Regions from separate parts of the Halobacillus seohaensis genome, predicted to be linked through region 2. Evidence: riboswitches for the same ligand, from Rfam matches in the RefSeq annotation. Region 2 holds a riboswitch; each other region holds the start of a gene.
The links. A riboswitch is a leader RNA that binds a small molecule or an ion and turns the genes downstream of it on or off. The one in region 2 is predicted to bind cobalamin.
Positions count from the first base shown of each region.

Region 1: it holds a riboswitch for cobalamin, as region 2 does, so the genes downstream of both, ACFQIC_RS01225 (DUF4430 domain-containing protein) here and ACFQIC_RS17685 (ribonucleoside-diphosphate reductase subunit alpha) in region 2, are expected to answer to the same signal.
Region 3: it holds a riboswitch for cobalamin, as region 2 does, so the genes downstream of both, ACFQIC_RS16970 (hypothetical protein) here and ACFQIC_RS17685 (ribonucleoside-diphosphate reductase subunit alpha) in region 2, are expected to answer to the same signal.
Region 4: it holds a riboswitch for cobalamin, as region 2 does, so the genes downstream of both, ACFQIC_RS09300 (acyl-CoA thioesterase) here and ACFQIC_RS17685 (ribonucleoside-diphosphate reductase subunit alpha) in region 2, are expected to answer to the same signal.

Region 1 is NZ_JBHSZV010000004.1:182,473-190,588, reverse strand. Features, by position in the region: gene ACFQIC_RS01235 (response regulator transcription factor) at 1-400, shown strand, start outside; gene ACFQIC_RS01230 (ATP-binding protein) at 400-2,190, shown strand; cobalamin riboswitch at 2,230-2,409, shown strand; gene ACFQIC_RS01225 (DUF4430 domain-containing protein) at 2,584-2,985, shown strand; gene ACFQIC_RS01220 (ECF transporter S component) at 2,994-3,497, shown strand; gene ACFQIC_RS01215 (RNA polymerase sigma factor SigX) at 4,246-4,773, shown strand; gene ACFQIC_RS01210 (hypothetical protein) at 4,766-5,914, shown strand; gene ACFQIC_RS01205 (ferredoxin) at 6,238-6,486, opposite strand; gene ACFQIC_RS01200 (YpbB family protein) at 6,616-7,689, shown strand; gene ACFQIC_RS01195 (RecQ family ATP-dependent DNA helicase) at 7,667-8,116, shown strand, end outside.
Region 2 is NZ_JBHSZV010000051.1:8,131-16,246, forward strand. Features, by position in the region: gene ACFQIC_RS17680 (ribonucleotide-diphosphate reductase subunit beta) at 1-584, opposite strand, end outside; gene ACFQIC_RS17685 (ribonucleoside-diphosphate reductase subunit alpha) at 598-2,820, opposite strand; cobalamin riboswitch at 2,970-3,146, opposite strand; gene ACFQIC_RS17690 (class I SAM-dependent methyltransferase) at 3,351-4,028, shown strand; gene ACFQIC_RS17695 (cation diffusion facilitator family transporter) at 5,157-6,137, opposite strand; gene ACFQIC_RS17700 (Glu/Leu/Phe/Val family dehydrogenase) at 6,291-7,601, shown strand.
Region 3 is NZ_JBHSZV010000047.1:147,534-155,649, forward strand. Features, by position in the region: gene ACFQIC_RS16955 (energy-coupling factor transporter transmembrane component T family protein) at 1-501, opposite strand, end outside; gene ACFQIC_RS16960 (ABC transporter ATP-binding protein) at 517-1,983, opposite strand; gene ACFQIC_RS16965 (ECF transporter S component) at 2,001-2,579, opposite strand; TPP riboswitch at 2,727-2,886, opposite strand; gene ACFQIC_RS16970 (hypothetical protein) at 2,990-3,202, opposite strand; cobalamin riboswitch at 3,401-3,609, opposite strand; gene metA (homoserine O-acetyltransferase MetA) at 3,893-4,801, shown strand; gene ACFQIC_RS16980 (MFS transporter) at 4,943-6,115, opposite strand; gene ACFQIC_RS16985 (hypothetical protein) at 6,476-6,739, opposite strand; gene ACFQIC_RS16990 (PAS domain S-box protein) at 7,446-8,116, shown strand, end outside.
Region 4 is NZ_JBHSZV010000022.1:24,305-32,420, reverse strand. Features, by position in the region: gene ACFQIC_RS09305 (DsbA family oxidoreductase) at 1,036-1,755, shown strand; gene ACFQIC_RS09300 (acyl-CoA thioesterase) at 1,802-2,275, opposite strand; cobalamin riboswitch at 2,408-2,595, opposite strand; gene ACFQIC_RS09295 (esterase/lipase family protein) at 3,018-4,499, shown strand; gene ACFQIC_RS09290 (beta-galactosidase trimerization domain-containing protein) at 4,511-5,038, opposite strand; gene ACFQIC_RS09285 (beta-galactosidase trimerization domain-containing protein) at 5,074-5,244, opposite strand; gene ppdK (pyruvate, phosphate dikinase) at 5,412-8,087, opposite strand; gene ACFQIC_RS09275 (pyruvate, water dikinase regulatory protein) at 8,084-8,116, opposite strand, start outside.

The DNA of each region.
Region 1 (8,116 bases), on a different contig from region 2:
TAGTCCAAGAGAAGTCGTTCTTAGAGTGAAAGCGCTTTTGCGAAGGGCTTCCACAACTAAATTTTTAGAAACAGATACAACGACGAGAAACATTTTGGTTTTCCCTCACATGACCATAGATAATGATGCTCACCGGGTGACTGCTGATGGGAAAGAAGTTGCGTTAACCCCGAAAGAATATGAGTTATTGAATTATATGGCACAGTCACCAGATAAAGTGTTCGATAGAGAGCAGTTATTAAAAGAAGTGTGGCAGTATGAGTTTTTTGGTGACTTACGTACTGTTGATACACATGTTAAAAGACTTCGGGAAAAGTTAAGTAAAGTCTCCACAAAAGCAGCAGGAATGATTAATACTGTCTGGGGAGTTGGATATAAGTTTGAGGTTAGTGGTGAGTAATGTTTTGGCGTAGTGTTGTTGGAAAACTATGGTTCACGATTTTATTGCTTGTTTGTTTTGTATTGTTTATTTTAACTGTTCTTCTCCTTGAATTTTTTGAAAATTATCATGTCTTAGAAGCAGAAAAAGAATTATTGCAGACGGCAACTAAAGTTTCTGATGTAGTTTCAGAATATGAAAGGGAAGAACTTATTTTATCCATGACTGATCTAATTAAAGATCCCTCAAGTCAAGTTGTGGTAACTGACAGAAGTGGTAATATTCTAACTTCCCCATCATCAGAAGGTAATGACTTACCAAATTTCAGTTATAACTGGTTTATGAATGATTCGGAGTTCGCTGCTGTTGTTGAGGAACGGAAAGATGTAATGAAAGTATCTAATATTGAAGATTCAGAATTAGGCTATATGGTTGTTGGTACACCCCTTAATGATCAACAAGGTGCTGTGTTTGTCTATCAATCACTAGACACAATAGAGGAAACTTCAGATCAAACGACCAAGATTATTTTCTTAGGAGCAGGCATCGCCATAATATTAACCACTATATTTGCTTTCTTTCTATCCACTCGTATAACTTCCCCTTTGATCAAAATGAGGGAAGGGGCACTTGAATTAGCAAAGGGAGAATTTAATACAAAAATTCCTATACTCACTCATGATGAAATTGGTGAATTGGCCATGGCATTCAATCGGATGGGTAGACAATTAAAGTTTCATATAGATGCTCTCAATCATGAGAAAGAACAATTATCAGGGATATTGCGTTCAATGGCTGACGGTGTGTTAACTATGAATCGTCAAGGGGATGTATTAGTTTCGAATCCTCCAGCAGATCAATATTTGCAAGCATGGGCTTTCGAAGTTAGTGGGATAGAAAAACACTATAGCGAACAACAAAGGAATCTGCCAGTTCCTATGAGAGAACTTTTTAATAAAGTGATTGACAACGAACAAGAGCTGATGACTGAAGTCACTGTTCAAGGTCGAACTTGGGTTATAATTATGACTCCTTTATACGACCAGGATCATGTAAGAGGTGCAGTCGCAGTTTTACGTGACATGACTGATGAACGGCGATTAGATAAATTGCGAAAAGACTTTATAGCAAATGTTTCCCACGAACTAAGAACCCCTATATCAATGTTGCAAGGCTATAGTGAAGCCATCGTAGATGATATAGCCGAGTCAAGAGAAGACAAAAATGAACTTGCGAAAATTATTCATGATGAGTCATTAAGAATTGGACGATTAGTGAACGAACTCTTAGATATTGCACGCATGGAAGCAGGGCATATCTCCTTATATCTAGAACAAATTCAAGTCGGTCCGTTTGCTAAGAAAATAGTTAGGAAATTTAAAGGACTCGCAGAGGAAAAACAAGTTCAATTGAATCTTGATCTACAGGATGAACATCCCATGATTTCCATAGATATTGATCGCATGGAACAAGTGTTAACGAACTTAATTGATAATGCAATTCGTCATACTGATGAGAATGGAACAGTTGATGTGATTATAGAACGTAGTCAGTCTGAATGGCTTATTCAAGTATCGGATTCCGGTCAGGGTATTCCTGAAGATGATTTACCTTTCGTCTTTGAACGCTTTTATAAAGCTGATAAATCTAGGAAAAGAGAATCTTCTCAAAAAGGAACAGGGCTAGGGCTTGCTATTGCTAAGCACATTGTTGAAGCCCATAGCGGAAGTATCGGAGTTCATAGCAAGGTTGATGAAGGTACTACGTTCACTGTGGTTATTCCTATCAAAGAGGAAGAAGATGAAAATTAGATTGCTAAATCGTTGAGAATCGTGTAACCTGTAATTTGAACTTAATATGTTGATGTTGGTGCCCAAATAGGGCTGAATAGGGAATCTGGTATTAATCCAGAACTGTCCTCGCAACTGTAAGTGTAGACGAAAAGGAGAAACCACTATAATCTTTATGGGAAGGTTCCTTAGTAGGATGAGACACAAGTCAGTAGACCTGCCAAACATCACTCGTTTCAAAGCTTCGAGGGTTGAGCGTTTGAGATATCCGTTTGGTTTATGAATGATTATGATTAACTCCATTTGGTATGTCTTAAGCCTGTTCTTCACTATGAAGAGCAGGCTTTTTATTGTTTATACATAAAACGTTTCTAGAAGCTTTGAAACAATCAAATAGTAGGGAGGAAGTTTTATATGAGCAAGCTTTATCAAGGATTTTTAATGACTTTATTGGCGGTTGTCCTGTTATCAGGCTGTCAAGAGGAAGCTAATGAAGGTGTATCTGAAACTGAACAAGAAAAAGTAGAGGAAGTATCTATCGAGGTTGAAATTTCTCAAAATAAAGGAGAAGAAGTTATTTCGACAGAAGAGCATTCCGTAGAAGAAGGAACCATGCTTATGGAAGTTATGGAAGATAATTACGAGGTTGAACAAGAAGAAGGATTTATTAATAGTATAGAAGGTATTTCTCCTGAAGATGGTGAACAAAAGGCTTGGCTTTATACGATAAATGGAGAGGATGCAACAGTCGGAGCCACGGAATATGAAGTAGAAGAAGGAGACGAAATCAATTTCGATTTTCAATCTTGGGAATGATGGTATAAATGAAAACGTATAAAATTACGCTGATTGCAATGCTAGCGGCATTGGCCGTTGCCGGAAGGATTGCAATGGCTCATTTGCCAAATATCCAGCCCGTGACAGCCATTATCATCATCACAGGCTTTTGGTTAGGTCCTTTAGCTGCTGTAACCATGGCTATCTTAACAACCTTTCTCTCAAACGTGATTCTAGGGATGGGAATTTGGTCGATCTGGCAGGTAGTCTCCTGGTCGGTGATCGGAATGATTGCTGGAGTTATAGGTAAATACTGGTCATCTATTCCTGTTTGGGGCTTATCGGTATATGGTTTTTTAAGTGGGATGTTCTTTGGGTTAATGATCTCAGTGACTATGTATACCGTTGGACAATCTTTTTGGGCTTATTATCTAGCGGGTATCCCTATGGACGTCAACCATGCAATATCTAACACTGTATTTATTTTGGTATTATCACCAATTTTAGGTAGGTTGTTTAATAAATATCATAAGTCCCATATCATGACTTAAAAGCTATCTTATTAGTAACGGGTTCTGTATAGTAATTTGTTTCGGTTTTTGGAATGCAAGTAAGAAAAGATTCGGTCGAAATCGTAAGTAGTTCTGTTTCGGTTGAGAAACATATGAAATAGTATATGAGTTAGCAGACCAAATCGCATAGCGGTTTGGTCTTTGTATTTTCCTGCCATTTGATGGGCTTCCTAGCCTGGAAGAAGTCATGAAGACCATTTTCTAAAAGCCACAATCGCTTACTTTCTAGCGAGGAAACTAGTGAGAAAACCTCATCCAGGTAGTGAAGAGTATAGAATCTCCCACCATGGTTTCATCAGCCTAAAATACCCCTATCTTATGGCTCTGATTGGATGGGGATTTACGAGATTCGCCGATTCGTCCGCGGAAAGCGAGCAAAGATTCCGATCCAATCAACAACGCTAACCTAGATAAAGGAGGCAAATCTTTAGAAAATAGTATATAAGAATTCCACGCCGGCTTGTATAAGTCTCTCAATAAGGTAGGAGGTAGAAGATTCGCATCCAACCAATAAATACCTATTATGGACAAAAATAATCTAGTATATGAAGCAAATAACCTCAATTCCCTTGCTTTTTTTGTCTATAGGTTAGCTGATTGGTAAGTAAAAAAGGGATTCTAATTTTTTATAGAATGGTTTCATTTATGGTTAGGAAAGATTATCATAGTAAAGTGTAACTTTTTACATAGATAAACGACTATTATGATGAACGGGGAGGCCGAGCATATGAAACCGTTCTTTGATGATTTTTATGATAAATATCATCAAGATTTATTTCAATACGTATTTTACATGGTGAAAGATCGTCAGGTTGCAGAAGATCTTGTACAGGATATTTACATTAAGGTGATTCGCTCTTACGAATCTTTTGATGGAAGAAGCAATGAAAAAACATGGTTATTTTCTATAGCGAAGCATGTTACGATCGATTATTTCAGAAAACAAGGAAGAAAAAGAAAAAGATTCTTTGAGTTCTTTAATTGGGAAGAAAAAGGTGAAAAGCTGCCTAGTAGCGCTCCTTTACCAGAAGAATTAGTTGAGAAAAGTGAACAACTACAGCAAGTCTATCGAGGCTTAGATCAGTGCTCAATCGATCAAAAAAATGTTATTATCTTACGTTTTATGCAAAGCATGTCCATTCAGGAAACAGCAGAAATTTTAGATTTTACAGAAAGTAAAGTGAAAACCATTCAGCATCGTGGCTTAAAAGTGTTAAAAAAAATATTAAATAGGGAGGTCGATTTAAGTGGGTAATGATCAAAAAAGTGAAAAAGAGATTCAAAAGATGATATCGGACCTCCCACGTGTTAATGAGTCTTTAAATAAAGGAGATTATCGTAAAATGATTAACAAAAAAATGAAAAACAATAAAAAACAAAGACCTCAATGGTTGATACCCGGACTGGCCACAATTTTGGCTATAGTTATAATCGCGATCGTTGGTCCAATGACTATAGATACAATAAATAATGAAGCTATAGAATCTAATGACCAAGCAGTGGAAGAAAATAATACAACTGAAGAAAGCAATGCTGCTGAATCAGCAAATGAGGATGACACGAATAAGTCAGATGACTCTATCGAGACAACTGAGCAAAATGAACCAGTGGAAGATGCTATGTTATTGGATCGTTTGATTGTATCCGATTTAGATGAATCTCGAATTGTTCGAGCAGTACCAGATCAAAATGCTCAATACACTATTCCTTTAACCATAGGATTAAAAGGAAAATCAAAGGAAGAAAGTCTAAGTGGATTTTCTCCAGAGGACATAGGACTCTCGCAAGATATCCTGAAGAATGTAACCATTTCAGTAGAAGAAGAATCTGAGGTAGCTACAGTTATTTTTCCAAATGATACTGAAATTGTGGGTAGTGCTATGAGTAATTCAATTATGGAGAGTCTAAGGTGGTCGGTGGAACCATATCAAGTAGAAGAAATTCAGGTGGAAACTGAAGGTGGAGAACCGGTCTCTTTTGGTAATTATGGGGAAGTTAGTACAATTGATCCAATAGAAGAAAATAGATATGTATACCAGCTATATATGTCTAATGATCGCGAATACCTAGTTCCTATTGATTTAGGTGAGAAGCTTTCATTTGAAGAAGCTTTAGAGGAGATGAAGAATTTCGAGGAATCTGAAAGTGTACAGCCTGCCATTCCACAAGAAATGGATATTGAAGTAAAAGAAATCGAATCGGAAATAGTAGTATTACAAATGAGTGTGAATGGATCAATAAAGGACCGAAAGCTAACTAGTTCATTAGAAGCTATCCTTGCATCTGCTAAACAGTTTGGTTATGAATCTATACAATTCGAAAATGTAAATGGGCTAGAGGATCTTAATTTCTCAGAACCTGTGCCTGTGCCCGAAAGTGTCAACCCTATAGAATGAATGATTTGAAGAGTCTTGTATTTGTACAAGGCTCTTTAGTCATTATAGAATAATCTGCAGTGATTTGATAAAATGAAAAGCATGAAGTAAAAGAGAAAAATCTTATGGGAAGATATCTCCGTAAAGGAAAGAAGTGAAATAAAGCTTTTTTGAGTAGATAGAAGATTAAATGAATGGACAACAACAATGGCTGCATGTACGATGTTTATTGACAGTAAAACCCTACAAATGTCTTTAAGTGGTTCTTCGTGCGATGGGACTATAAAGACAAACCTTTTAGCATAAAATGAACCCCCTCCACTTTGGTGAAGAGGGTAAATAGATTATCCATTTTTATGTGGGTCACCGTTAAATGGCTGATCAGCTATTTTTATAGAATCGGTCGGACATCCTTCAAAAGCGTCTTCCATATCATCCTCTAGAAATTCAGGTACTTGCTCATTTCCTTCATTATCATCCAAGACAACATAGGCTAGTCCTTCGTCATCGTAATCATATATATCAGGTGCTGCTGCTCCACAAGCACCGCAAGCAATACATGTATCTTTATCTACCATAGTATATTTAGACAAAAAATGAACCTCCTTCGTGTTTCACCTCTTGAAGTTGATATGAGAGGGTCAATATATTAGGCTACACCCTTCATTGTAAAGTGGTACTTGATACATTTCAATGCTTAGGTAATGTAAAGGAGGGTTATTGTGTTCAAATTCATCTTGTTAAATTGTATTCATACCTTTAAAGGAGAACGTACGATTTCTGGAATTTATAACTTAATCCAGGGAAAGCGTTCTTCTCAAACCTTGCAAGATGCTAGAATTTATCAATTAGATCGTTATTTTGGGATTTATCCCTCTTTAAAGAAAGAAAAATTAGAAAAGGCTATTGATGAATTAGTTACTGAAGAAAATGTGAGGTTAAATTCGGAACAGTACCCTGAAATATTAATAGCTGGTGAAAAGTATTTATCAAATTCATATATTTTAGACAATAATTACTTTGCTGGAATGGAATACCACCGAAATATATTCATATTTGAGAAACGTTTACGTTTACTAGTGCAAACCATCACTCAAAGTCATATGAAAGATTTTTCGTTTATTCCTATTGAAGATGATGTCACCATTCAATTATGGGTGAAAAAAGTATACAGGCAGCAGGATGCTTCGAAATTAATCGATTCTCTTTACCTAGAACTTAGTCAACTACTTGAGTCAATATGTACGAAAGAAGCGGAGTTGTTTGTAGGACGTTTAACGGGGGGAGGGCTAATTGGGGGAACGAGAGAACAGCTTGCCCTTCATCATAAGCTTAATAAGGAAAATGTGGATTTAATGATTACACATACATTATTTTATATTTTTCATTCTGTTAAAAAGGACTTGAATGCTTATCCTGTACTTGCTTATTGTCTTGAGGGTTTAGCTCAAGGTGAATTAATTACCTCATCTGCAAAGCAAACCTATCAATGGTTTAACAGAGGCTATACTCTACAGCAAATTTCATATAAACGTAATTTAAAAATGAGCACGATACAAGATCATATTGTAGAAATATCTTTAGTTATGCCATCATTTTCAATCGATTTATTTATTTCAGATATAGCTCAAGAGGAAATCATGAATACTATTGAACATCTGGAAACTAAAAAGCTGAAAAGATTATTCGAAGCGTTGGATGGAAAATTCAACTATTTTCAGTTGCGACTAGTGCTTACTAGGTCCAACTTTATTAGAAAGGGGGGAGAAGACTATGTCCAAACCTCATCTTCTTAATAGTTTAAAGAAGTATTTTGGATTCACTGAATTTAGAGAAGGTCAGGAGGAAATTATTGAGGATGTTATGAAAGGTAGGGGTGTGCTTGGGGTTTTACCCACTGGGGTCGGGAAATCTTTATGCTTTCAACTACCCTCCATGCTTTTACCCGGTACTACGATAGTCATTTCACCACTTATCTCTTTAATGGTTGACCAAGTAAAGCAACTTAAAGCAAAGGGTTTTAAGTCTGTCGTTGCCCTCAATAGTTTTATGGAACCTAATGAGAAAAGAGAAGTTCTTCATTCACTGCATAAGTATCGATTAATTTATTTATCACCTGAAATGTTACAAAACCAATGGGTTGAAAGAGCGTTAAAAAAACTGAGTGTTGATTTGTTTGTGATAGATGAGGCTCATTGTATTTCTCAATGGGGGCATGAGTTT
Region 2 (8,116 bases):
GCAAATCCTGCGTAGAAAAATAAGCCTTCTAATACAACATCATAAACGACTGACTTCAAAAAGGTTTCAACATTTGGTTGTTCGGCGAAATCTTCATAACCATTGGTAATGAATTGATTGCGTTCAATTAAAATTTCATCATGTTTCCAGTATTCGAAAATGCGCTCTTGTTCGCTTTGATCCACTAGTGTAGATAAGACATACGAATATGACTGATTGTGTACGACTTCCTGAAAAGCGAGCACTTGCATTAAAGCAGAGACACTAGAATCAGTTATATAGTCAGCGATTTTACTAGAGTAATCGGTTTGAATAGAATCTAGAAAGGCGAGCAATCCAATTATCTTTTTAAAAGAAGCTTGCTCTTGTTCCGATAGCTCCGGCCATTGTTTTAAATCGTTGCTCATATTAATTTCACTTGGAATCCAAAAATTAGCTAGCATTGTTTTATACATAGGATAGGCCCATGAATAACGGGTGTCATCCCAATTTAATACGTTTGAGCTGCGGCCATTGACCATGCCTGTTGAGGCATTGGGGGCATGATAGTCGACGAGTTTCCGTTGCTGTATAGTTTTATCCATCTTGTCCACCTCCTTAAGATGAGCAGCTTTCACATTCTTCAAAGTCTCCTTGGCTGGAAGTGGAACGTGTATAGTAGGTAGTTTTCAGTCCTGACTTCCAGGCGTCAATGTGTAAGGCAAGCAGCTCTTTTGCTTTGATAGAATTCTTCACGTAAAGATTAAAAGAAATCGACTGGTCTATATATTTTTGACGAACGGCATTTTGTTTAATACTAGAGTGCTGATCAATGTCATATGCAGATTTATAGTACCAATATGTTTCTGGTGTCAAGTCAGGAGCTGTGACAGGAATTTTGAAATCTTTTTTTTCCTCAGAGTAGAATTTTTTAAAAATGGGATCGATACTTGCCGTACTTCCAGCAATTAGAGAGGTGCTGGAATTGGGTGCTACGGCCATAAGATAGCCGTTCCTCATACCATTTGAATGTACGTCATGTTTTAATTCGTTCCAGTCAAAGGATCCGCCTTGATCAAACGTCCGTTTAACAAAAAATTCCCCCGTATCCCAGTCAGATCCTTCGAATAACGGGTAACTTCCTTTTTCCTTAGCTAACTGATTGCTTGCAGAAATCGTATAATAAGATATTTCTTCATAAACTTTGTCTGCATAGTCCACAGCCTCATCGGATTCCCAAACTATTTTATTTTGGGCTAATAGGTGTGCCCAGCCAAACGTACCTAAACCAATTCCGCGATAAGACTGATTAGTGAGCTGTGCCTGTAACACGGGGATGGTATTTTGATCGATGACGTTATCTAGCATACGAACTTGAATAGGGATTAATCTTGATAGTACACCTTGAGGAACAGCTCGTCCTAAGTTAATACTTGATAAGTTACAGACTACGAAATCACCAGGAGTCTTGACAGTAATAATTTTTCCGTCTTCAATATGTTGCTGGTCTTGCACCGTAGGGCTTTGATTTTGTGTAATTTCTGTACAAAGGTTACTGCAATAAATCAATCCTTTGTGACTGTTAGGATTCATGCGGTTTACTTCATCTCGATAGAACATGTAGGGCGTACCTGTTTCGAGTTGTCCAACCATAATTCGTTTCATGATTTCGATTGCCGGAACTTTTTCTTTCGATAACTGGTTACTCTCAACGCAAGCCTGATAGTGTTCTCGGAATGAACCGTTGCCTCGTGTTTCATCATAAAAATCCTCTAGCGAGAAGCCCATGACTTTACGAACTTCGTGGGGATCGAATAAGTACCAATCTTCTCTTTTCTCAACAGCTTCCATAAATAAGTCCGGGATTGATACTCCTGTAAATAAGTCATGTGTACGCTGGCGCTCATCTCCGTTATTTAAGCGGCTATCGAGAAAAGGGAAGATATCTTTGTGCCAAATGTCTAAGTAGACAGCTACTGCACCTTGTCTTTGTCCTAATTGGTCAACACTTACCGCGGTATTATTAATTTGCTTCATCCAAGGTAGAACACCTGAAGAGACACCCTTAAATCCGCGAATGTCGCTGCCTCTGCTACGGATTTTCCCTAAGTAAACGCCGATTCCGCCGCCGTGCTTACTTAAGTTGGCGATATCCGTGTTGCTATCATAAATCGACTGTAAACTATCATCAATAGTATCAATAAAACACGAGCTTAATTGACCATAACGCTTCCCGGCATTGGCTAAGGTTGGTGTAGCCACCGTCATATATAGATGACTTAAAGCCCAGTAGGCCTCTTTAACAAATTCTAAACGACGAACGGAATCTTCATGGGCCATCAATGTCATAGCGATAATCATAAATCGTTCTTGCGGGAGCTCGTAGACTAGGCCAGACTTAGAACGGGCTAAATAACGGTCCCCTAATGTTTTAATACCAATATAGGTGAATAAATCGTCTCGATCAGGAACAATTGCTTTTTCAAGCTCATCCATTTCTGCTTTTGAGTACTGGTTAAGTATATCTGGATTATAAATATCCTCTTCTACTAATATTTTAACTAATTGGTGAAACTCTTGGTATGCTTGTGAACTCCCACGATTAACTGTTGATTTTTCATACATTTGCTGTAAATGTATACGACTGGCAAGATAGGTCCAATTTGGTGTTGTTTCACTAATCTCAGCTAAGCATTCAAGAATTAAAGCCCTAGCTTGTTCATTTTTATCTCCTTGGACGCTCTTAGCCTTTGTTACCATGCGCTCCATTTGAAGGGATGGAAAGAGTTCTGCTTGTCCCTCTAACCATTCTTTCCAATAGGATGTCATAACGGAATCCATACGTTCACTCCTCTATTAAGTATTTTAATAAAAATTCCATAAAAAAACCCGCTCAGAGTTGATGAGCGGGTGAAACGATGAAATGAAAGAGGCTATTAAAGAACCCCTTTCATTTCATCGCTTCATCTTCTCAAACCCCGAAGAAGTTGAAACTTCTGCGAACAAAGACAGGTCTCCTGACTCACACCCAATTCTACTCCGGTCCTTCCCGTGATTTTTGCACAGTGGTTCTTCCGTTTCGCGAGTGTTTACAGTTGCGGGGGCAGTTCTGGTTTTACACCAGATTCCCTATTAAGCCTATGGCATCTTCTGTTCGCGGATACTATATATGGTATTTTCACTTTAAAATTTTAGCTTATATTGTGTTTTAAGCATAACTGAGATTGTTATGATGTGCAACTATTTTTAATGAACTGGTATAATAAAGTGGAGAACTTTGCAGTCTTAAAGAAAATTAGAGATGTGTAATAAATTTTTCGGAATACTCGTGTTAATTTGTGATTAATGAAGGAGTAAGAGGAGGGTTCAAGATGACATTTGAATGGCATAAGGAAGCAGAAAAGCAATGGGATGGACGAGCTGAATTCTGGAATACCAATAGTCAGACCATGTGGGACGAGGGGAGTCGAAAAACAATTATCCCCTTTTTAAAAAAATATGTAAAGGAAGGGGGACACATTGCGGATCTTGGCTGTGGAGATGGATATGGATCGTTTAAATTAGAAAAAGAAGGTTATCGTGTTACAGGCCTTGATATTTCAGTAGATATGATTCAACGGGCGAAATCAAGGGTAGAAAATGAAAACCTCCAATTCACACAAGGTGATCTAGTGAACCTCCCATTTGAAAAGGAAAGTTTTGATTCGATTATGGCTATCAACTGTTTAGAGTGGGTGGAAGTACCTTATCAAGGATTAGAAGAAATGAAACGTGTGCTAAATCCAGGGGGGAGGCTGTGTATCGGAATCTTAGGACCTACAGCGATGCCTCGGAAAAATAGCTACCGCCGAGTGTATGGGGACAAAGTGATTTGTAATACGATGATGCCTTGGGAGCTGGAACAAATGGCGATTGAAACTGGTTGGAAGCATATAGATGGGCACGGTGTATATAAACGTGGGGTTGAAGAACAGGACGCGGCTGGTTTTGCGAAAGAATTACAACAGTCTCTTACATTTATGTGGGTATTTATATTTGAAAAAGAGTGAAGGAAATAAATCAGGAGATATAGGTTCCATAGAAAAGCGAATCATATCAAAAGTAATTAATACCAAACCATGATGTTCCTTGCAAACTAAGTAGTTCCGATACCGTGGAGAAAATCTAAAATAACTGTTGGAATAACATACTAAATACACTATGTTTAGCACCATAAATAACAGTGCAAATAACACACAAAAACGCTTGGACATTTTAATATCTAAGCGTTTTTCTTTATATTTTCTTCTTCAACTAAAGCATCTTTTACTTGAAGACTCAGCTTCGAGAGATGTTGTTTCCGTTATGGTTGAAAGCGTTTGGAGGTCCGGGAAATCACTCGCTTTCCGTGGGCATGTGTTGAGCCTTCCTCGGGCTATCGCCCTGCGGGATCCCACCGATCATGTTCATCCCAGCTCTTACGCCTTATAAGGACGAAGGCTACATCTAGTTCATCAATCCTATCGGGCGTTATCCAGCTCCAGCACCTAGCGGCTAGTGAGACTTCCCTCGCTTCGGTACGATAAGTCAACATCGAATCACGATGTTCTTCGTGTTTCCTTTATCTCCGACAGCTCAGTCCAGTCCATATGCCGCTGACCAAGGCGCCTCCGCTTTTAAAAGTGGAGTCTCGCAATTTTCCGGCCCTCCTTGCCATTGTGAGGCAGACGGAAACCTCAGTAATGGGTTCTTCAAATTGTAGGCTATTCATAGATGGGAGTGGGTGGCTAGGAAACGGGGAGACTCCTATGGGATGTGCGGGACAGCTGAGACCCGACCCCACAGGACGAAGTCCGAGGAGGCTCAGCGCCCGCCCCATGGAAAGCGAGCCGTTTCCCGCAGCCCCTACATTCACACAAACACCTCGAATTCAAGTCTTCAACAATACGGTCTCGTTAGTTTAATTGTAATCGTCCACAATCAGTCAACGTGCTAAATACTATGCTAATTATGGTGCAATTTGTAATGTTGATTTTGGTAAACCAAAAGGAATGTGGGGATTTATGTTAAAAAATATATAGATAACTACCAATTTACGTAGTAGTTAGCACGTTGACAATAGCTATTGTCATTATGTTAGTTGGGTTACGATTTTGTATGATAATTCAAGTGAAGGAGGGTGAGGTGCCCCGGACCTTCTAACGTTGCTCTTTATCATCGTATTGATCCATCGACCAGTTTTTTTCTTCATCGCTTTCTACAATACCTAAGATGACATCCGAGATACTAGAATCTTCTAAGACCTTATCGCGAACTTTATATTTAATATCGTCTGCCTCTGCAAGAGAGAGCCCCTTAATCAGCTCGATATAACTTTCAACATGATACTCTCTTCCCTCTTGGAGGATACGGAGTTTTTTAATATCAACGACATTCTGATCACCTAATATCACTTCAGCTACTCGTTCTTCAATAATTTTAGGGGCAGCCACGCCAATTAAACCAATCGTGTTTTCATATCCAATTTTAATGGCGATTCCAATTAATAATATTCCAATAATAAGTGTGCCTAGTCCGTCAAGAAAATATAGTCCCGTGAAGTAAGATAGGACTACAAAGATGAGGGCAATCATTGCACCAGACGTTGCGACAAGGTCTTCATAAAAAACTAGTCGTGTCGGCGGTGAGGAAAGTTTGGCATTTTTGAATGAATCTTTAAAAATATTAAAGCCTTTAGAACCCGCTCGGCTCTCCTCATTGATTTCTTTCATAACTTTAATCAAGATATATCCGTCAACAATGATTGATACAATTAAAATTATAACATTAAGCCAAATGTTCGAAGAGGATTTGGGGTCTTGAATCAGTCCCCATCCTTTTAAAATGGTTTCATAAGACATAATGGTAACAATAATAACTGCTATCAGAACAAAAAGATTTACTACTCGCCCAAATCCAGAAGGGAATCGTTCTGTCGGTTCTTTCTCCGCTAGTGCACTTCCGAAGAAAACAAATCCTTGGTTTGTAGCGTCAGCAACGGAGTGAATTGCTGTAGCAAACATCGCTCCACTTCCACTCACCGCAGCAGCAATACCCTTAATAACTGCCAATAATGCGTTTCCAACCGCCGCAATCCCAGATGATTTGTTTCCTTTTTTCAGCAATTTCCAATAAGACATTCATTTCACCCTCACTTATACTTTGCGTTGTTTATTATTGTGCTTAATAATTAAAAAAATAATCATTGTTCTCATCCTTTCCAACATGTTCTGTATAAAAAGCCTGCTTTCTTGGAACTTTATAAAGAGTGATTAATAGTAGGAGGCTAGAGCATGGGAAGCAATCGAGATAAGGCAGAGTCAGACATAACAACACAAGATCATAACCCTTACGACATAGTGAAAGGGTTACTTAGGGAATCTGTAACTAAGTTAGGTTTAAATGACAACATTTATCAAATTCTTAAAAAACCAATGAGAGTTTTTGAGGTATCTATTCCGGTACGAATGGACAATGGACACATAGAAAATTTCACTGGTTATCGCTGTCAACACATTGACATATTGGGACCTACAAAAGGAGGGATTCGCTTTCATCCTAAAGTGAATATTGACGAGGTAAAAGCTCTTTCTATATGGATGTCGCTAAAGTCAGCGATTCTTGACCTTCCTTTAGGTGGAGGGAAAGGGGGAGTGATCGTTGATCCAATTAATTTATCTGAACGTGAACTTGAGGTGCTAAGTCGCACGTATATTAGAAAAATTACGCCGATTATTGGACCGGAAAAGGACATTCCTGCCCCGGATGTTAACACTACCCCTGAAATGATGGGATGGATGATTGATGAATTTGATCAACTGAGGGGATATAATATTCCGGGTATGCTAACAGGAAAGCCTGTAATAATTGGTGGATCGCTTGGACGTTTAGAAGCAACCGGACGCGGAGTTGTTTTGACCATTCGTGAAGCAGCCAAAGTATTAGAAATGGATCTTAGTAAATCGACCGCTGTTCTACAAGGTTTTGGAAATGTGGGTTCGATGACAGCTAAGTTTTTAGATGAATTAGGTGTTAAAATTTTAGCTATAACCGATGCACACGGCGGGATTTACAATGAAGAAGGGCTTAACATACCAGAGCTATTAGAATTTGTGAAAAAAGGGAATTATGTATCTGAATATACGAAGGCAGATTCCATCACCAATGAAGATATGTTTGGTCTTCCTGTAGATATTTTGATTCCGGCAGCAATTGAAAATCAAATAACAAAAGAAACGGCGCCGCATATCCAAGCTAAAATTATCGCAGAAGCGGCAAATGGTCCAACAACGCCCGAGGGTGATCAAATTCTAGAGAAAAAGGGTATCTTCGTGATACCAGACATTCTTTGTAATGCGGGTGGTGTAACTGTCTCTTATTTTGAGTGGGTGCAAAACTCAATGAATTATTATTGGGATGAAAAAGAAATTAATCAAAAGTTAGAAGAACATATGAAGTTTGGCTTTAAAAGTGTAATTAATATGAGAAATGAGAAAGACTGTCGAATGAGACAAGCTGCGTACATGGTGGGTATTAATCATATTGTCAAAGCACTAAGTGCACGTGGATGGATCAAAGATTCAGATTTACAGGCAAATTCTTAATGTAGGTTTTATAAGAAAAAGGGAAGACAATGACTTCGATCAGTCACTTGCCTTCCTTTTTTTATTTGGCTGTGTTAAATTTTGTTGTTGGTTACTGTTATAAAATGTATTGATTTCTTTATGAAGCTACATTGCTTATTTTATCCGCTAAAGCCCACTTATCTTTAAGATCGGCTTCGTTGCTTTTGATTGGAGAAATGGGGTCTTGGAAATGGCTCGCTTTCCGCGGGGAAGACGGCAAGCCTCCTCGAGCTAAAGCTCTGCGGGTCTCGCCAGTCTATCCTTTCCCGCAGGAGTCCACCATTTCCAAGCCCCCACTACCATGATTATAGGAGCGAAACCATCATTCCAAATCAGATGCCGCTGAAAAAGTGTTTACGGTCAGAGGATCACAGTCAACATGTTGATGTTAAAGAAGAAATCACTCGCGTATAGTTGTTGATTGAGCTAATTCTCTTATTAAATTCACTTTTTTAGTGGCTTCCCAAATCATAAAGGGAGCATACTGGAAAATT
Region 3 (8,116 bases), on a different contig from region 2:
CAAAGTTTGCGCCTCTTCTAACATTAAAGGGATCAACCTTATCGCAGCCATAAAGCTATAGGCGTATTTCGGTTTCAGCTTTAACTGTTGCATTAATGAATAGAATAAAAACACAGGTCTAGTTGTTAAAGCAAAAATAACACCTAGAGTTGCAAAAATAATCCCACGAAACCCTAAATGCAAGCCTCGAAAAAAACTTTCTTCCGTAATATGAACCAGTCCCCATTTAACCCAAGTAATTTCCCCTTTTCCAAAGAATATCATTGATGTAGATGATGTAAGGAATATCAGGATAAATGGTGCTGAAATAATTAATAAACGCTTCCACGGATGGCCTGTACAGAACACATACAGAATCAGAGTTCCTATTAAATAATTAATCAGGAAGTTTATATTGTGTATCGTTAAAAGGTGAATAAATAACAGAACAATGATGATTAGTTTCAAGCTAGGATTAATTTTATGAAGCCATGTTTCATTGTAAGAAAAGTCAATTTGCATATGTTGTCTCCCCTGTTAACTAAAAGCTGGCTGTATTTGATGTTCAGTATAATCAGATGATGAAGATTCCTTTGTGAGTTCTCCATTGTTTATTTTCCAGACTGTTGTTGCAAAGTGTTTAACTATATTTAAGTCATGCGTAACCATAATTATCGTTGTTCCTTCTGCTCTCAACTGTTCAAGTTGTTCGAGAATGGCAAAAGTATTTTTTGCATCTTGTCCAAAGGTAGGTTCATCCAAAAGTAAAACCGACTGTTCCTTAACTATAGAAGCAGCAACACTGAGTCTCCGCTTCTGTCCGATTGATAATTGATAGGGATGATTTTGCTGGTGATCTTCTAGATGATAAACACGGAGTAGTTCATTTACTCGTTTTGAAATTTCTTCTTCTCCCCATTTTTCTAATTGAAGGGAGAAGGCTACTTCCTCATATACTGAGTTGGTAATAAATTGGAATTCTGGATTTTGAAAAACAAAGGTTACATAGTCAGCGATATTTTTAATCTTCTTATGACTTTGCTCAAGTACGTAATAAGTGCCTTTAGTTTTAATCAAATTCATCAAAGCAAGTAACAGTGTGCTTTTTCCTGCTCCATTCTCACCAAGTACAGTTATCCATTCTCCAGGGTGAGCATCTGCTTGTTTTACATTGATTGTTTTTTCTTTTCCTCTATATCCCGAAAAGTGTGACAGGTGAATAGATGACTTTTCTTCGTTAATTTCTATTTTTGGAATATCTCTACGTTTACCTTCAACGTAATCTTCCCAAACATTTGGATACCAAATTCCTTGATCTATTAAAACCTGTTTATATTGATCAAAAACCTCCTGTTTCGATCCATCGGCAATTATTTCTCCGTTCTCCCCGAGAAGAATGACACGGTCAATAAAATCTACAATTTGCTCGATTTTATGTTCGACTATCACTACTGTTTTATCCTCGCCAACATCTTTTATAGTGTCCCAAACACGCTTGGTCCCTTCTGGATCTAACATTGCTGTTGGCTCATCTAAAAATAATACCTCTGGTTCTAGAGCTAGAACGGAGGCGATAGCTAACCGTTGCTTCATACCACCTGATAACATTTGTATTTTCGTATGGATCTCATCAATGTCTAATCCAACTTGTTGTAAATAATACTCAATATACTTTTCCATTTTTTCTCGTGGAATTTGAAGGTTTTCCAGGACAAATGCGATTTCTTCGTCTACATAGGGCATGCAAAATTGGGAGTCTGGATCCTGAAATAAAAACCCCCAGGAATCTGGGATGACCAATTCTTCCGCCTTCATGGGTACATCTACAGTATTAGGAATTAATCCCGTCAAGACTTGTAAAAGAGTAGACTTTCCTGAACCTGACGGGCCCAGTATTAATACCTTTTCTCCCTTATTCAGAGAAATGGAGAAATCCTTGAATAACAAGGATTCAACTCCCGGAAACTTCAACCGCATGTTTGTCATACTAGCGATACTTGTCATGATTCTCCACTCCTATACTAGCCTAAAGCCTTGTAATCTTCCTTAGAAGCAGGGCGCACAAGATTCGTTACTCCTGTTTTTTCTAAAGCCTGAACGATGAGATAAGCGAAGATACCTGAAATAAGAATAGCTCCAATCATTCTGGCTCCAAACATGATAAGCAAGTTCCAAAGTGCCAAGTCTCCGATGTACCCGTAATAGTAGTCAATGCCAATTGAAGCAAATGCAGAAGCAACACCTGCTAAAGATGCAACGAACATATCAAATCTCTTATATCGGAAAGCTGCGAAGATTAGTTCAGCCGCAAGACCTTGTCCTATTCCAAATATCAGTGTAGCTACGCCCCATTCACCACCAAAAATAAATTCACCTTGTGCAGCAGCAACTTCTGCCAATAAAGCAACACCAGGTTTTCGTATAATTAAATAAGCAACGATTGCAGCAATAAACCACATTCCATAAATTAATTGCTCTAATTGAAGTCCGAATGTTGAAACCACACCATACAACGGTCCCCACAGTTTATAGATCATACCAAATATTAACGCAATGATGATTGTTACTAAAATATCCGTTAGTTTTAAGCCTTTTCCCATTCTTCTTCATCTCCCATTCTATGTTTTTTATTAATTAGTAGAGCCATCGATTTTGCAACAATTCCTAAAGGAAATCATACAAAAAACCACTTCCCTTACCATAGTAAGAAAAGTGGTTGCATTGGAAATTTAAATATTAATCCTATTTATTTCGCAACTCCACTTCCCTACGCTGGTATGATCCAGATCAGGTTCTAAGGGTCTTAAAGTCTTACTTTAATCTCAACCTTTTGTCAGTAGTTGAATAGCATAGAATTCTAACTTTCTAGTGCTAATCCAACTAAAGAAGGTACCCCTAGTGGAAGAACTTCACTATTTAATTTTTTCAATATTCATACTATCATCATAATCAAGATTGTCAATTACCCAATTAAAATTAACTGAATGGTTATGCTAACAACTATAGCATTTTATGTGCAACCCTCACACTCATAATAATTATCTTCTATATTCAAAATTTTTATCATTTCACCAATTTTAATATCATCTTCTTCGGTGAATTCCATATCAGCCACTCGCTCCACAATTTTATCTTTTGCTTGTTCTTCATTCAATTCGGTTATACTAAATTCACTCTTAGTTCCTGTAGAGATTACTTCATATTCAAATAAAAAACGCTTCATTTTACTATCCTACTTTCAATAATTTGAGTATCATTCGATCATGCTATTTTCCGATATAGACTTGTCACTTATCAAGGTGATCTAGACAATAAAAAAAATCTCTCTTTCTAAAGAGAGATCGTCATGACAGCATGTAAATTCAGACTGATATCACAGTCTTAACTATTACAATCATAACACCTCCCTATTCCTCGTAGGTTTAGTGTATTACCAACAGGCAGGTCTCCTGACTCATGATCTTCACGTACCCACGCCTTCCCATAACCTTTCTTTTAAAAAGAAATAGTGACATTCTTGTGGGTAGTTCACATTTACAGTGGCGGGACCGTGTCGGATTTTAACCGAACTTCCCTTTTAAGTTGAATAAGCCTTTTCGCCTAGACAACACCTTTAATAATAAATGTATTAAATTTTCCATCATGGAGAATAACCAGATTGTCAGGTATGATAGCACCAGTTTCTCTGTTTCTCCGATAGTTTGGTGTTTTTTATAAAATTCTTTTTTCTATGAGAAAGACTCTAGCAATTTAACTATTTATTGTCAACCTTCCAAACATTCAGCAGAAGGGTAAAATGAACTTTTATATGGAATTAGGCCTTTCTTTCAGAATAATTAACGCTTTACCCAGTTGCACCATTAAAGCTACGTATCTATAATAAATATAGTACCTTAGTAAAGGAGGAACTTGATTGCCTATAAACATTCCGAAGAACTTACCTGCAGGTGAGATTCTAGCCAACGAAAATATTTTCATTATGGACGAGCAACGAGCGAGTACCCAGGATATCCGTCCTTTAAATATATTGGTTTTGAATTTAATGCCCGAAAAAGAACGGACAGAAACCCAGCTGCTACGACTGCTCAGTAACTCTCCCTTACAAGTAAATGTAGAATTACTACATACAGCCAGCTATGCGTCCAAAAATGTGAGTCAATCACACTTACAACAGTTTTATAAAAGCTTCAATCAAATCAAAAACAACCGCTACGATGGAATGATCATTACGGGAGCACCTGTAGAACAGTTAAAATTTGAAGAAGTCTATTATTGGAAAGAACTCACGGAAATCATGGAATGGACGAAAACTCATGTGACCTCTGTGATGCATATTTGTTGGGGAGCCCAAGCAGCCCTCTACTACCATTATGGCATCGATAAATTTAAGTTATCTGAAAAACGGACAGGCGTTTTCCAGCATCAGTTAGTCAATTCAGATGTGCAGCTTGTCAGAGGATGTGATGATGAATTCTTAGCACCCCATTCCCGTTTCACGGATGTCTCAGAGGAAGAAATTCTCGCACATGATGACTTGATACTTGTGTCTACCTCCAAGGATTCTGGACCGTTCACCATTTTATCCAAAGACAAGAAACATGTGATGGTGACCGGCCACTTGGAATATGATGCAACGACGCTAGGCATTGAATACCACAGAGACATGGACAACGGCCTACAACCAGAGATGCCGATCGACTATTTCCCAGACAATGATCCTAACGAAAAACCTTTGAACCGTTGGCGCTCACACGCTTATCTGGTATTCTCTAATTGGCTCAATTACTATGTATACCAGGAAACACCTTTTTCATGGAAGTAAAAGACAGACTTACTTATCGGTGTTCTGAACCACGCGAGCTTCATTCAAGTTCAATAGTTTTATAGTACAACGAGCTAAAAAGGCTTTTCCCAGATTCACTTTAACGGGGAAAAGCCTTTTTTCATAAAAACTCACCTTTTTTCAATTGGCCACTTTCACAGAGGACAAAGTAGTCTGACGAACCGCTTTACCGGAAACAGCCAACACAAGACCTAAGCCCATTGCCATCAATATACCGTCAAGTAATAAAGGAACTCCCCAATTGCCCGTGTAATCCCTGATAACTCCTGAGACAACGGGTGAAAGAACGGCTCCAATTTCTGCAATTAAATTTAGCATGCCGAACATCGACCCCCTACTCTTTTCTGGAGTTAGATCAGATGCCAATGCATGAGCAACAGGCTGCAAGGCAAAGAAAAATAATCCTGATACAAACAGAATGATCGACATGATAATTGGACTGGTGTGGCCGGTCATTACGTAAGCGGCAAAAATAAAGATAAGTACAGTCAGAATCGCCGTTAACACAACTAGAACATTCCTTCGGCCATTCGGACGGTGTGCCACTAAATCAGAAATCTTCCCTCCGAGCGGAAAACCGATGATGCCTGCCACCCCATTAAAGGATGCAACCAATGCAGCTGCCAACAGTGCCCCTCCTCCAAACTCTTGGACGATCGAGACAGACCAGAACCCATAAAACCAAAGATGCCACATAACTGGGATAAAAAATAAATAGAGTAAGAACAAATTTTTATTGACTAGCAAGGGTTTGATTTCGGACTTCTTCGTTTTGTATAAATAAAAAATTAAAAGCGGGCAAAGAGCCACTAGAATAAAGGCAATTGCAATAGAAGATAAATTCAATTTAACAGAAACGAAATAGATCCCCATCACAATCAGCAAAAACACAGCCGAGTAGCTCGACATATAGAGGAGCGTTTTTCCAAAATCAGCTTTTATCCCTGGTGAGTCGACAGATTCGTGCGGAGTGGTCTTCGGCTTTAGAAAAACGAAGAGGATAATTCCGATTACCAAAGTGAGCGCACCTGTTACAAAGAAGGGAAAACGCCAAGCACTTTCACCCATAAAAGATTCGGCAACTGTCAACAGATAAGGAATTCCGAGTAAACCTGCCGTCGGTCCAACTGAAACTCCCGTAAGAACGATGCCCATGCCCAATCCAACTTTTTCAGGCGGGGAATGAAAGGCGATGTAGGAACGGTCATTCGAATAAAAAACACCTTCTCCAAGCCCTAATAAAATTCTTAACGCAATAAAGGCAATAAGACCGCCGAGCCAAGTAGGAGGAATCCTAAAATGGTTAAAACTGTAAAAACCAACTTACCTTCACTTGTTCTGCCCCCTATTAAGATTTATTACTATAAGTTTAGATGATCTAAATTTTCCTGTCAGTAAACATGTGAGTTTATCTTACATCAAAATTACATTTGTGAAAATGTAATATTCGCCAATCTGTTGGATTCTTGTGCCCTCCAAACTTTAATGGGATGATAAGAAACTCATTCGTATGATGAACCAATTAGCAGATATTCCTTAACAAAAAGGTGACACGGCTTCCTCTTATCAGGAAACCGTGCCACATAGACACCTTCTTAAAGAAGGCTCATTCCACAGCATATAATAATAAATCACTTTCTAATCACGGCTTTCTTATTCAACGCGCCTTTCTACATCCGGATCTAGTTCTTTTTCATTCATATTAGAAGACGTGTCTGGTTCATTCATATACTTTGCATCACGAGGGTCGGTAGGTGGCCCTTCCTCTAATCTGTTATCTTCATCCTTATAGCGAGTTGGATCATAGTTAACATCTTCAGGTTGTTCATTCATCTCATTGTTATCTGCGTTACATGCAGATAACAAACTAGTTGAGAAAGCGACAGACATAAGTAAGATGATTAATTTCTTTTTCATTACTTAACCTCCATATAGATTTAGATCGAAACATTTTTAATATATACATTTTATATTTTTTTACTCTTTTTTTAGGAATTTAGCCTTTTGATCTCCCTGCCACAATTAAAATAAACGAACGACAAATTGCGATCGTCTCTGTTATTTTTATGTTTTTTTAAAGCAAAAGCGCAGTCTCCCCTTTTAGGAAACTGCGCCAATAGTTGGTTAACATTATTTCTTTAATAAAGTTCTAACCACTCAGCAACTATTCTAATACCAAGCCTATAACCTAATTCTTATCCATAACAATTTATACATCTGATTTTTTTAAAAGTTTTAAACATCTATGGTGTTGTCCATATTGTTCATCATAATCGTTTCCGTTACTTCAATCATTAAATGTTCAGGTTTGATTCCCGTATTATGAATCGTTATCGCCCTTAGAGGATGAATTACCCAGAAAAATTATACTACTAATAATAAAATTCGACATTTTTCAACTTTACCTTCCACTAGTCTGAAAATATGATATCATGCATCTTATAACAACTTAATCATCTTGTAAGTGCCCTATGAATTTATCTATCTCGTATTTTTCGACAAAACTTCACAAAAACACTAATTTCTATTCAAAAAATAAGTATATTAAAGTATAATTATTATAAATTTAACATGTAATATGTCTTAGTCCCTTTTTCCGACAAAATTTAAAGGAGTAGAGAACATGTTAACAACATTTATTTCTAACATGAAAAACATGCAGTACTCAGAACTAATTTTTAATAACATTTCAGATATGATCTTTTTAGTATCTGCAGATGAAGACGGATCATTTCGGTATATAACGGCCAATCAAAATGCGATCGATACTCTCCATTTCCCCGGTGATTTTAGAGGAAAGAAGATATTCGACCTCATGCCTTCACAATCAGCAGAAATTATTACGCAAAAGTACCAAGAAGCATTACAAAACAAAGAAACAATCACCTATCAATCTCAAATGGAGCTCCCCACATCCAACCGTGATTTACACAAACGATATTCCTCTTTGGAGTCTAAAGTCACCCCAATTTTTAATAGCAAAGGCGAATGTGAACATATTATCTCCGTAACAAGGGATGTCACCGCATGGATCGAACATGAAAACCAATTAAAACAAGTAAAGGAACAAATGGACTTAATGTTTAACAATGCGGCTGATGCTGTATTTATGTTTGATCACCATGCGAATTATACTAGTGTCAATCCGGGGTTTTCTAAGTTATTAGGTTGGAAGGAAGAAGAGCTAACTCATAATTCGAGCATCAGCATTCTCCCCAATACGGAAAATGACTTCCCGGAAATTCTCGCTCAGTTACGAAATGGAAACGTGATTCAAAACCACCATTCGAAACG
Region 4 (8,116 bases), on a different contig from region 2:
TGTTATAACGCCAATTGAAGCCCGATACAGACCACGGAATATTGCCATCACGGGTGTGATATCCTGTTTATATAAGTTACCTATTAAGGGACCTTGAAAAAAATCTCTCCGGCAATAATTTCAAGCCATAAACGGAGGCTTACCTGGTGATGTATGCCTACCATCACCACCTCTCCTTGTGAAGACCGTTTCTGAATTTATAGTACAGATCAATAGTACAGGATCTATTAATAGCAGAAGTGGATCATTTCAATGGCAATATTCACCCAGCATCCCCCATTCTCCGGTAAGAAGCAACGGAACCGCCCATTCTTTTATTGAATAATCCGAGGCTTTATGCGATATGCAATAAAGCAACTTCCAGCACAATTCTCATCACTCATAAGGAGTGCTTTTTCACTTGAATCACCACATCTGATGCTTCCGTTCTCCTCACGAAAGCAAGAAGGTCCGGGAAATTGCGAGACTCCTGTGGGATGAACATGATCGGTGAGATCCCGCAAGGCGTAGCCTGAGGAAGCTCACCTCATGCCCACGGAAAGCGAGTGATTTCCCGGACCTTCTAACGCCATCCTTGGTAACGGAAATTACCGGAATGTCTCGAAATTGAGTCTTCCACATAAGGCCAGGATTGTTGAAGACTCGATTCCGAGATACTAGTGTGGGGATAGAAGCGGTGGAGAAGGAGTCGCTATCCCTATGTATCTATCGAAATCGCGCTGTTCTACCGTCCCTATTAAATTTAGCTCGAGGAGGCTTGCCGTCTTCCCCGCGGAAAGCGAGTGGTTTCCCATCCCCCATTCTCCGATGAAAAGCAACGGAACCGCCGCACAAGCTTGGAATCGAATCTTTAATATACAGTGATATCTATATACCACGAGAGCTCGACCTTTACTCATCTTTTTAAAAATATTTGTTATGTTCTAAGTCTTGAAATGTTCATCCATGCAATAACAAACAGCATTCAAACAGAATAATAGCTTTCAACTGCCCATGCTATTAAAATAAGAGTACAATAATTCATGAGGTGATAAAGTGAGAATAGAAGTATGGTCCGATTTCGTATGTCCATTTTGTTATATAGGAAAGCGTCGATTAGAACAATCATTAGAGCAACTATCGGCCGAACAACCGATAGATATAGTTTATAAAAGCTTTGAATTAGACCCACAAGCTATCAAAAATACGGGTCAAACCATTCACGAAAAACTTGCTGCGAAATATGGAAAGAGCTTGGATGAAGCTAAAGAAATGACTGCAAATATGACTCAGCAAGCGGAGGAAGTTGGACTTGATTTTCAATTCGATCAAATGATTTCTACGAATACATTTGACGCCCATCGCCTAGCTAAATTCGCTGAAACTAAAGGGTTCGGAAAAGAAGTAGCCGAGCGTTTCTTCCATGCTGTTTTTACAGAGGCTAAAGATGTAGGTGATCATACAACACTAGTAGAGTTAGCAAGTGAGATTGGTTTAGATAAAGAAGAAATTCGTAAAGTACTTGCGAGCGAGGAATATTCAAAGGAAGTTCGCACCGAGGAAGCAGAAGCTCAAGAGATTGGTGTGCAGGGCGTTCCATTCTTTGTCGTTAATCGCAAATATGCCATTTCCGGGGCTCAACCGACAGAAGTTTTTGTGCAAAGTTTACAAAAGGTTTTGGATGAGGAAAAATCTACTCCAGCTTTTGAATCGTTGTCTCCTGAAGATAACGGAGCTTCTTGTACAGATGATAACTGTGACGTGCCTGAGAAATAATCTTAGACAAGGTAAAGCTGTCTCACAAAATGAGACAGCTTTTTTTTCATCTCAAACTTGCCCGACTCCTTCTATGCTCTTTGCGTGCTGGAGCCGTCTCAAATAATCTTTGTTCCTCTTCAGTTTCAGGCAAAATCCCTGGAACAACTTTCGGCTTACCATTCTCATCCACAGCTACCATCGTTAAAAAGGATTCTGTCGTCATTACTTTTTTTGCTTGCAACATATCGTCAGCAAATACTTTCACATAGACTTCCATTGAACTTCGACCAGTGGCAGTGACGTTTGCCTCTAACTGCAAGGCATCTCCTACCTTGGCAGAAGCTAAAAAATCAACTGAATCAATAGAAGCTGTCACAACAACGCTATTACTGTGTTTCATAGCGCATAATGCTGCAATTTCATCAATATAAGCTAACACTTTCCCACCAAATATTGTATCTAAATGATTGGTGTCTGGGGGTAATACTAGACGCGTCTGTACCATTTTTGAATGACTTACGGGCAGGATTTGATCCATCATCATTTCTCCTTTTTCATAAAAAATACACCTTCTGGAGGTGCGTATTATGCATGAGATTCGAAAAATAGATCCTTCTGCTAGCCATAGCGATTTCTCATCATGTAACACACTCCTATCTCCCGTAGGATGATCATGTTCTTCCTTATGGCAGGTCTCCTGGCTTGGAGTCAACGACTTCTTTTTCCTTCCCGCTTTTTGATAAAGCAGTGGTTAATTAAAAGATGTCTACTCCTTACAGTGGCGGGACCGCGTGGATTTACACCAACTTCCCTTTTCAGCTTCTTTATATTGAAGCAACCATAAAGCTCATTTAGTTTGGAGGGATGTTTCCCTTCTACTTAATATCTATTAATCTGGTGTGGATGTCAATCTTTGACGTTCTCTTTCTAGGGGGAATCGTTCTTCATCACAATATCGCTTTACAAAAGTTTTAAATCATAGATAATGATAGTATCTATATTGATTATTTTTTTTATTAAGAAAGTTGCTCATCTCATTCCGTTAAAGCTCCCGATTGTGGAAGAACGATTCCCTTACTTTAATTTAGTTTAAAAAACACTCGTTTTCTGTTGGCATATACGAAAACTCCTAGGTTGTTTATCTCATAGGATCCAACCACGAAAAAGCGAGCCGTTTCCCCCTCGCCCCCATTCCTCTGGCTTTTATAACTCTTTATTACTCAACTCGGGCAACTATCTACCATAACATTGAACACACTCAATTTATAAAGGAGATTGTTATGACAAATCGTAACGGATCATTGCCTGTCACTTATCCTTTTCAAGCCGATAAATATAGAAAAAATTCAACTTCTGGCACCCCAGGTCAATGGTATAAAGGAACAGTTCCACCATATGTAGCCCCTTCTAAACGACCGATCGTGTTTATCCATGGAATAAATAGTTCCTCCCACACATGGTGGAATGGAAATGACATGTATGAAATAGCCTATTTTAATGGATTTAAAACAGCATTTATTGATTTGCACTCAACTCTCGATATGTGGGATAACGGCAGACTCCTAGCTAGTAAACTAGAGGAAATCTATCAACATTTTAATGAAAAGTTAATTGTAGTCGCCCATAGTAAGGGTGGAATTGATACTCAATCTGCTATGATTCACTATGAGGCAATTCCTTACGTTGCAAAAGTCATAAACCTCTCTGTTCCCCATCAAGGTTCAGAATTGGCAGATTTAGCTTTCAGTACTTGGGCTGGGTGGCTTGCTGACATCATTGGTAATAAAAATGAAGCAATAAAATCCCTTCAAACAGGTTATATGGATTATTTTCGCAGTAAGACAGATAGCTGTTCGATGGTCGATCATATTCCATTTTATACGTTAAGTGGGACCGGCTGGGGCTCCTTTGGCTCTTCCCTTTACTGGGGTGGCCTCTATTTAAGCAGCTATGGTGAAAATGACGGAGCTATCACAGTTGAAAGATCCCGATTGCCCTACACTACAGAGTTACGTGTTAGTGATTGGAATCATTCAGAAATTATTAAAGGTCATTCTACGTTCCACTTGTTCGCTGATCACCTATACGAATCTAGTACTTTTAAAAGTGACAGCCATAATAATAGATCCTTGGAAAAACAAAAACCCTCAGCACATGCCTATTTTCACGGAGGAAGTTACCGAGGTGAAACTACTGAAACCTTTTTTGTAGAAAATGACGTGAACACTATTACGGTAAATTGGATGAGTGAACACGAAAAGCCGAACATATCTCTCATTAGCCCAGGTGGATCCGTGAACAAATCCTTTATTCCAATTGCAGACTCTGAGACTATCTTTAAAGGAACGTATCACCATATGCTAACCATTCATAATCCTACTGAAGGCGTTTGGAAAATTAAAGCACTGTCTAATCAGGAGCATTATTTACTGGGCGTCCATTTTGATAGTGCTATAAATAGGTACATTAACTTAGAAGTACGTGATCCTTTACAAGTTGGGATTGCTTCTTTTAATACGCTCGATAACAAGAAAATGATGAGTACCATTTATTTGGAATATTACAAGGCTGATATGAGAGATTCTCGAAAATTAGAATGGCAGGCTCTTAGTAGCAATTCTTTTCGAAAAATCCCCAACTTAGGGGAGGGCATCTATAACATTACGATGGATCTAAAAGGAAAAACTCCTCAAGATAAGGACTTTAATCGATCTATTGTTGCTTCCTTTTATTTAGATAGTAATGGTGAGATTGTTAAATAGCTGTTTTGCGACTACTTCTTTATAATTTTACTTTCAAAGGCTTTTAACTCTTCCCCTTGGTAACTCTTTAATTCATCACTGTGATTCATGACAAATTCATACGTTTCATCATCGATTTCTCGTTGGTACACTTCTACTTGATCAGGTGACTGCACATATTGGATGTTATTCGATTCTACTATAGACTTGGCCATGATCTCGAGAGGCTCTTTATTTAAGCCACCTCCAATATAGAACACGGTCCCTTTACCAAAATAATTCCTAGTTACTGCTGCATACTGATCATAAAACTGATCTGAATATTGATATAGTACTTCTGCTTCTTCAGCAATGAGTAAGTCTCTCCAGACGGAAATTTCTGCTGATACATTAGCAAACTCGCCGTTTCCTTTCAATTTATGCTCTTTGGTAAGAGACTCTATTTCGTCGACGCGTGCACCGATCATTGAACGAACTGGACCGGGGAGAATTTCACCTAATCGCACATTATTATCTGAGTCCTTCACACCTGCACGGAAAGAAAAAATAACTGTCCCCATTGTGCGCAAAATTCTCTAACTTTTCCGCCAAAATATCATCCATTAATTGCAACAGGAACAAGAACTACTTTATATGCGGACAAATCACGATCAGTCGGAACAACGTCAATACGAGAGTTTAACTTATAAAAAGGTTCGTATAATCTCAACAACTCTTTACTAAAATTAAAAGCTTTACTCTGGACCTGTGCACGCCATGACCATATGTTTTCGTAATCATACAGCAGCTATATCTGATTCAATCGGTTCTTTTAAGAGCCGCTCATACTTACTAATCTCAGTAAATAAAGATGGTTTGAACACATCAAATAGCAAGAGCACATAAATTTATGTACTCTTGCTAAAATGAGTGTGATTTACTTTACCAGAGATCTTATATAGGTAGAGGATCACTTATACTTTGTTTTTGTTCATTTTTAATACAAGCTTGAGCAGCTGCAAGTCGTGCAAGCGGGACGCGGTAGGGGGAACAGCTTACATAATCCAGCCCTACATCATGACAGAATTGGATTGAATCTTTATCTCCTCCATGCTCTCCGCAAATGCCTGTTTTCAAATCTTTCTTTGTTTCTCTCCCGAGTTTCACACCAGTTTCTACAAGTTTCCCTACACCCTCTTGGTCAAGAGAAGCAAATGGATTTTCTGGTAGAACTTTGTTTTCGATATAGTTTTGAAGGAATTTTCCCTCTGCATCATCACGACTATATCCGAAAGTGGTTTGAGTTAAATCATTAGTTCCAAAGGAGAAAAAGTCTGCCTCCTGAGCAATTTGATCAGCTGTTATCGCTGCTCGTGGAACTTCAATCATCGTACCAATAAGGTAATTGTATTCTTGTCCGGTTTCTTCCTTCACTTGTACCCCAGCATTGATAACCAATTGACGCATTTCCTTTAACTCATTGACATGGCCAACTAAAGGAATCATAATTTCTGGTTTTACGTTTATGCCTTTTTCCGTTACTTTTGTAATTGCATAAAAGATGGCTTTCGCCTGCATGACATAAATTTCAGGATAAATCATTCCCAATCGGCAGCCACGATGCCCAAGCATAGGGTTAGATTCATCTAATTGGCGGACTTTTCTTAAAAGTTGCTCCTTATCCTTTAATGTCTGAGAATTTGGATCTGTCATCTGAAGCTTTGTCACTTCAACGAGCAGTTCTTCCTTATCCGGCAAAAACTCGTGAAGTGGGGGGTCTAATAAGCGAATCGTTACAGGATTTCCCTGCATCGCTTCAAAGATTCCTTCAAAATCCTCTTGTTGCATAGGTAATAGTTTAGTCAGAGCCTCTTCTCGCTCCTCATATGTTTCAGCAAGTATCATTTCCTGAACAATGGGGATTCGATGGGCATCCATAAACATATGTTCTGTACGACATAACCCGATGCCACCCGCTCCAAACTCAAGTGATTTTTTGGCATCCTCTGGGTTGTCCGCATTGGCTCTTACACCAAGCTTTCTCTGTTCATCTGCCCATGTAAGCAACAATTGAAACTCATTCGAAAGCTTGGGCTCGATCATCGGAGTCTCACCTAACATGATTTCACCCGTTGAACCATCAATCGTAATAATGTCCCCTTGGTATACGATCGTATCCCCTACTTTGAACTGCTTTAATTTTAAATCAATAGTCAGTGATTCACAGCCACATATACAAGCTTTTCCCATTCCTCTTGCAACTACAGCTGCATGACTAGTCATTCCCCCACGGCTAGTGACCGTTGCTTGTGCAGCAACGATTCCATGAATATCATCAGGGGTTGTTTCTGGACGAACAAGAATAACCTTTTTCCCATCTTTCGCTAATCTTTCTGCTTCATCTGCATCAAATATAACTTGTCCTGTAGCTGCTCCAGGAGAGGCAGGTAGACCTTTAGTTAACCTTTTCCGTTCATAGGAATCATCAATTCGATGATGAAGAAGCTGGTTAAGCTGATCGGGCTCTACACGTAGTATCGCTTCTTTCTTATTAATAATTTTTTCTTCTGCTAATTCAACGGCTATTCTAATGGCTGCTTGAGCTGTTCGTTTCCCGGTCCGGGTTTGCAGAATAAATAATTCCCCGCGCTCTACCGTAAACTCAATGTCCTGCATGTCCTGATAATGTTTTTCAAGAAGGAGACAAGTCTCTACAAACTGCTGATAGACATCTGGCATTTCGTCTTGGAGGGTTGCGATGGGTTGAGGGGTACGAGTCCCTGCCACAACGTCCTCCCCTTGAGCATTGATCAAATATTCACCATAAAGTTTAGCTTCCCCTGTGGATGGATTCCGTGTAAAGGCTACACCCGTACCAGAATCATTACTCATATTGCCAAAGACCATGCTTTGAATGTTCACGGCTGTTCCAAGATGACCCGGAATTTTATGAAGACGTCGGTATACCTTAGCCCGTTGGTTATTCCAAGAATCAAAAACAGCACGGATGGAAAGGAATAATTGCTCTTTTGGGTTCTCAGGAAAATTCATTTTAGCATGCTTCTTCACTATCCCTTTGTATCCTTGAATGACTTCTTGCCAATCTTCTGCAGACATTTCAGGATCGGAAGCATATCCTTTTTCTTCTCTGATTTCTTCTAAAAATTGCTCAAAATAAAAATCATCCACATGTAGGACCACATTACTGAACATTTGAATAAATCTACGGTACGAGTCATAGGCAAAACGCGGGTTGTTTGTCAGCATTGCCATCCCTTCTACCGTCTCCTTATTCATTCCAAGATTTAAAACAGTATCCATCATTCCTGGCATCGAATGAACAGCACCGGAACGAACGGAAACAAGCAGTGGGTTTGATGGATTTCCAAGTTGTTTTCCTGTTTTTTCTTCAAGTGTTTGAAGAGCTTCTAACACCTCGTATTCAACTTCTTTCGAAATAGATTCCCCTGCATTATAATATGAATTACAAGCCTCTGTTGAAATAGTAAAACCATAAGGAACGGGCAAACCAATGCGGGTCATTTCTGCAAGGTTCGCACCCTTTCCACCTAGAAGTTCCTTTTTTGCGTTTTTTCCCTGATCAAACCTATAGACAAATTGATTACTCATAATTGAACTCCTCTCTTTTTCAACATTGC